One region of the Virgibacillus xinjiangensis genome, then DNA from elsewhere that is predicted to be linked to it. Evidence: a T-box and tRNA genes for the amino acid it is inferred to sense, from the RefSeq annotation. Region 1 holds a T-box; the other holds one or more tRNA genes.
The links. The T-box of region 1 lies ahead of serS (serine--tRNA ligase). A T-box ahead of a tRNA ligase gene usually reads a tRNA of that ligase, here a tRNA-Ser.
Positions count from the first base shown of each region.

Region 2: it encodes a tRNA-Ser, which carries the amino acid that the T-box ahead of serS (serine--tRNA ligase) is inferred to sense. The anticodon was not compared.

Region 1 is NZ_JBHRSA010000046.1:66,112-69,238, reverse strand. It holds gene pdxS (pyridoxal 5'-phosphate synthase lyase subunit PdxS) at 1-595, shown strand, start outside; gene pdxT (pyridoxal 5'-phosphate synthase glutaminase subunit PdxT) at 611-1,204, shown strand; T-box leader at 1,238-1,460, shown strand; gene serS (serine--tRNA ligase) at 1,525-2,802, shown strand; tRNA gene ACFOGI_RS12315 (tRNA-Ser) at 2,897-2,989, shown strand.
Region 2 is NZ_JBHRSA010000053.1:34,505-37,631, forward strand. It holds gene queE (7-carboxy-7-deazaguanine synthase QueE) at 1-495, shown strand, start outside; tRNA gene ACFOGI_RS14745 (tRNA-Ser) at 1,128-1,217, opposite strand; gene ACFOGI_RS14750 (DUF6241 domain-containing protein) at 1,440-2,018, shown strand; gene ACFOGI_RS14755 (NADPH-dependent FMN reductase) at 2,115-2,666, shown strand; gene ACFOGI_RS14760 (hypothetical protein) at 2,847-3,127, shown strand, end outside.

The DNA.
Region 1 (3,127 bases):
TGTAGACTATATTGATGAGAGTGAAGTATTGACACCTGCCGACGAAGTATTCCACTTGAGCAAGTCGGATTACACCGTTCCCTTCGTCTGTGGCTGCCGTAATTTGGGAGAGGCTGCCCGCCGTATTGGTGAAGGTGCTTCCATGCTGAGGACTAAAGGAGAACCAGGAACAGGGAACATTGTGGAAGCTGTCCGTCATATGCGCCAGGTTCAGTCGGAAATCCGCAAAGTGTCCTCCATGTCCAAGGACGAAGTGATGACCTATGCCAAAGAAATTGGTGCACCGTTCGAACTACTGCTGCAAATCCGTGAAGAAGGACGTCTTCCGGTCGTTAACTTTGCAGCTGGAGGAATTGCTACCCCTGCAGACGCAGCTCTAATGATGGAACTGGGAGCAGACGGTGTATTTGTCGGATCAGGAATCTTCAAATCCGCCAATCCTGCGAAATTTGCCAAGGCTATTGTGGAAGCAACCACCCATTACCAAGACTATTCATTAATCGCCGAGCTCTCCAAGGATCTTGGTACAGCGATGAAAGGTCTGGAGATGAGTACAATTTCAGCCGATGAACGCATGCAAGACCGCAGCGAATAGAAAGAAGGTGTTCAGATGACTGCTACAATTGGTGTGCTGGCCCTGCAAGGGGCTGTGAGGGAACATATACGATCTGTGAAGGAATCAGGAGCATATGCCATTGAGGTAAAGAGAAAAGAACAATTGGATGAGATTGATGGCTTGATTCTCCCAGGTGGAGAAAGCACCACCATGCGCCGCTTGATCGACAGTTATGGTTTTTTTGAAGCCATCCAGAAATTCGGAGAACAGGGAAAGCCTGTTTTCGGAACCTGTGCCGGTCTTATTTTGATGGCCTCATCCATTGAAGGACAAAAGGATGCACATCTGGGTCTGATGGACATGAAAGTTGCTAGAAATGCATTCGGCCGTCAGGTTGCAAGTTTTGAAGCGGAATTGGATATCGGGCGTATAGGGGAACCGTTTAATGCTGTGTTCATCCGTGCCCCTTATATTACGGAAACCGGGGTTGAAGTGGAAGTCCTGGCAACTTATGAAGAACGGATTGTAGCTGCAAGACAGGGGCAATATCTATGTACAGCTTTTCATCCGGAACTGACCGATGATAATAGAATTATCGCCTATTTCGTCTCCATGGTCGAAGGGACTTTGCAGACAGTTGCATCCTGAAAAAAATTCAGCTATGATATAGAATAATAAATCGAAACAGTAATGACAGGAAGCAGTAGCAGTATATTCATCCCGAAGAGAGTCGATGGTTGGTGAAAATCGATGGTGAAATGCTGTGAATCCATCCTTGAACTGGTTTACGGAAGGCTTTGTGCAGGAAGTAGACCCGGTTATGCACCGTTAACAGCGTAGAGCCGGAAGAGTACCAACTCTTCAACAAGGGTGGCAACGCGGGAATCAACCTCTCGTCCCTACATTTAGGGACAGGGGTTTTTTTCATGTGAATGGACACTATGAGTATATTTTAAGGAGGAATAATTATGCTGGATATGAAGTATCTTCGAAATAACTTTGCAGAGGTGAAAGAGAAATTATCTCATCGCGGGGAGGATTTATCCGAACTTGATAAATTTGAAGAGCTGGATGAAAAGCGAAGGAATTTGATTAGTGACAGTGAGAAGTTGAAAGCGGAAAGAAACGAAGCTTCCAAGCAGATTTCCGTACTGAAGAAAGAGAAGAAGGATGCAGAGCCGGCAATTAAAGAGATGCGAGAAGTAGGCCAACGGATCTCGGCATTGGATAAAGAGTTGAAAGAAACGGAGGAGCAGCTCGACCGTATTATGCTCTCTATTCCGAATATCCCTCATGAGAGCGTCCCTGTCGGAGAAGATGAAGAGGATAATTTAGAGGCAAGAAAATGGGGGAAACTTCCTGAATTTGAATATGAAGCCCAAGCACATTGGGATATTGCAACCAATCTGGATATCCTGGACTTTGAAAGGGCGGCAAAAGTGACGGGTAGTCGATTTGTTTTCTACAAAGGAATGGGGGCTAGGCTGGAACGTGCTCTTCTGAATTTCATGATGGATCTACATGCGGATGAACATGGTTATCAGGAAATGCTGCCTCCTCAGATGGTGAACCGGACGAGTATGACTGGCACCGGGCAGCTTCCAAAGTTTGAAGAAGATGCATTCAAAGTGGAGGATTGGGACTACTTCATGATCCCGACCGCCGAGGTACCGGTAACCAATTATCATCGCGATGAAATCTTGTCAGCTGAAGAACTGCCGAAAAAATATGTCGCATACAGTGCCAACTTCCGTTCAGAAGCGGGTTCTGCAGGACGTGATACCAGGGGGCTGATCCGTCAGCATCAATTTAACAAAGTAGAGCTGGTTCATTTGGCGAAGCCGGAAGAATCGTATGAAACATTGGAAACGCTGACCGGCAATGCAGAAAGAGTCCTGCAACTGCTTAAGTTGCCGTATCGGGTAATGAGCATGTGTACAGGTGACCTAGGCTTTACTGCCGCCAAGAAATATGATATTGAGGTATGGATTCCTAGTCAGGATACGTATCGGGAAATCTCCTCTTGTTCCAACTTTGAGGATTTCCAGGCCAGACGTGCAGGGATCCGTTACCGGAAGGAAGCAAACGGGAAACCGGAGTTCGTCCATACGCTGAATGGCTCAGGGCTCGCCATTGGAAGGACAGTTGCAGCTATCTTGGAAAATTACCAGCAAGAGGATAGTTCCGTGATCATCCCGGAAATCCTTCGTCCGTATATGGGCGGAAAAGAAAAGCTGGAGAAATAGGAGAGAGGGATGTCCTCTCTCTTTTCTTAAAAAAAATATTATTAAGGATTGACAGGTTATTTTCTGCATGGTATAGTAGTTCTTGTCTTATTACGGAGGTATACCCAAGTCTGGCTGAAGGGATCGGTCTTGAAAACCGACAGGCGGGTCAAACCGCGCGGGGGTTCGAATCCCTCTACCTCCTCCATTATTAAAACAGCGCATAAAAATTGGAGATATTGAAACCGTTGCGAAGAATGCAACGGTTTTTTAATGACCGCATGGTTTTTGTGATTTATGGTACAATTGACATTGGATAATAAACTACATATAGTACAACATAAAC
Region 2 (3,127 bases), on a different contig from region 1:
ACCATTTCCGGCGGGAATCCTGCATTGTTGGCAAGATTGGATGGGCTGGTCGATCTCCTGCATGAACATGGCATGAAGGTGGCATTGGAGACGCAGGGGAGCAAGTGGCAGGACTGGTTTATCCATATTGACGACCTGACACTGTCACCGAAACCGCCGAGCTCCGGCATGAAGACGGATTTTTCCGTACTGGATTTCATTATAGATTCATTGCAACGCAAGCAGAAGGGGGAATTCAGCCTGAAAGTGGTCATTTTTGAGGAAGCGGACTTGGAATACGCTCAGCATATCCATCAGCGGTATCCGGATGTCGAGCTGTTCCTCCAGGTGGGGAATGATGACCTGGAGACCGTGGAGGAGCAGGAATTCCTTCCTTATTCACTGCGCAGATATGAGCGGTTGATCGATCGGGTGATGGAGGATGATATATTGAAAGATGTGCGGGTGCTGCCGCAACTCCATACGTATCTGTGGGGGAACAAGCGCGGGGTGTGATGGCTGCGGATTCCGGCGTTCATGTGCGTTCTACTAAGAATCCTTCGCGTGCCGCTTGGTAAGCCGCAAGTAGCGCCTCACACCCGCCGCTGCGGAAATTCCACTACGCTTTCCGCGGGTGACCCGTGAGCTCTCTCGAACTACGTTCTTCGCGATCTCACTCTGGTCACGGTTCCCGCAGGACCCTTCGTGGATTTCCTCCGCTGGTTTGGTGATTTGATTGTAGTGATGTCTGTAGCTGTAAGAGAATAGAAGAATTCAATGATAGCCGGGTGATTTTAGGTGATTGATCCACAGTCATTCGAAAATCAGATCGATTCCATAGCGTAGACAAAATACGTAGACTCCAGTGGGAACAGCACGAGTATGAAGACCCCTCAGGAAGCGTCCTTTGCTTCCGAGGAGACTGAAGCCGTGCCCACGGAAAGCGAAGTATTTTGTCACAGCGGCGGCAGTATTCTGCTGTATTCGCCATAGATTGGAGCTCCATTAAAGCAATAAGCAATATAACCACTAAAAAAGGCTTAGAGACATTTTCTCTAAGCCTTTTTCTGCAGCATTCTATTTTTTCTTGCATCAAAGCAGGATAATTATGGAAACATCTTGAATAATTACATAGAAGGTTTTAAAAGCGGAGAAGGTGGGATTCGAACCCACGCGACGGTTGCCCGTCCTAATGCATTTCGAGTGCATCCCCTTCAGCCGGACTTGGGTACTTCTCCATCATAGAAATGGTGCTGGTAGGGTGAACCCCCACACGAACATAGCGAGTAATGTGTCTATCAACTCTGCTACACCTGCCAATAAAAACCACATAAAAAATAATAATCCTTTTTTTCGATTTCTTCAAGGGATTTGCGTGGATTTTTTTTGCTCCAATATAAGATGAAATGATGGAGTATTTGGAATGAAAGCATACTACAAACAGGAATGGAGGATAATCAATGAAAAAGCCTATGCCCATTTTCGGGCTGATTCTATTGCTGGCGAGCGCCGGCTTGGCAGTATTCTTGTGGATGGAAACGGAAAGGACAACAGAAGACCAGGCAGAAAGTGCAGCAGCGATGGAAGAGGAGGCGGAGGATGATGGTCATACGGAAGAGATTTCCGAGCAGAGGGAAAAGATCAAGGGCAGTATCAGCGAGCAAGAGCTTCAGGAGTTTGAGGAACAGGGATTGAATCCATTCGGTGAGGACAGGCCCCATTATGAATTGACGGATGACTATTACCAGGAGTATATCCATGGTATGTCCCATCAAAAGGTGAAGGCGTCGAAAAAATGGGGGTTCTACGAGATTCACCCACAGCGGATCAACTGGCTGTTGGAAGGCATGGAGAAGGTCGCACTGGATCATGAGGATGTCTATCGGAGAATCCTTTTGAAGTGGAAGGAAGGGGATTTTTCCACGGCAGATGCCGACCATAACGCTGTCTGGGAACTGCAGGGTGGAACTGTAGGAAAGGCCAGCGGTGTCATGGATCCGGAAGAAGAACAGGCATACTTGGAAAGTGAGAAAGAGTAAGTGAGTAAAAAACGATAAGCAGTTTTCTTGCCAGTTTTCCTCCTCTTTTGTAACAATGAAGACAGTACTTAGTTTATAAAATGGAGGAATCAATACATGAAAATAGCAGCTTTGGTAGGTAGTAACAGGAAAGACTCATACAACAGACAGCTTACTGCATACATGCAGAAAAGGTATGACGGGAAATTGGACATAGAAGTCCTCCCGATCGACCAGCTTCCATTCTATAATCAGGATGACGAACTCAATCCGCCTCAAATTGTAGAGGACCTACGTAGTATCATCAAGGAGAGCGATGGTATCCTTATTGCAACACCGGAATACAATGGTTCCATTTCCGGAATGTTGAAGAATGCTCTCGACTGGTTTTCCCGTGTGGATCAGGTCATGGTCAATAAACCGACCATGATTGTCGGTGCGTCCATGGGAGCTCTGGGCACTGTCAAGGCCCAACTGCAACTTCGCCAGATCCTTAATGCGCCTGGAATCGGTGCTTTGACCCTGCCGGGAAATGAGGTAGTGATCGGCACTGTTCATGAAAAAATCGATGCTGACGGCAACTTAATGGATGAGCAGACCATTTCCTTCCTTGATCATGTTGTGGAAAACTTCATTAAATGGGCGGAAAATGTGAAATTCTATAGCTAAATAGTATATAAATGGAAGGACACGTCTCCCGTCATAGGACTAGGGGCGTGTTTTTTCATGGGAAGGCAAAGGAATTTGGCAAAATGTGTAAGACATGTTGTATAATCAAACATGTAATAGAAGTGGTCCAGCAATAATCGACCATATTTCTTAGTGATTGATAGATTGGGAGGGTAAACAATGAAAAAGTTACTTATTTTGGCATTCCTTGTTCCTATGTTATTGGCTGCGTGTTCGAATGATGAACCTGCCGATGAACCGACAGACACGGATCAAGAGGAAACGACAGAGAATGGTCAGGAAGAGGAAACAGCCGGTGAAAATGAAGAAGAGCCTGCTGATGAAACGACAGATGAATCGGATCAGGCAGGGGAAGACAATGAAGCAGCAGATGAAGGTGGAACCGCTGAAGAGGCACCAGAAGAAGAAGCTGATGACACCGAAGGAACAGAAGACGGATC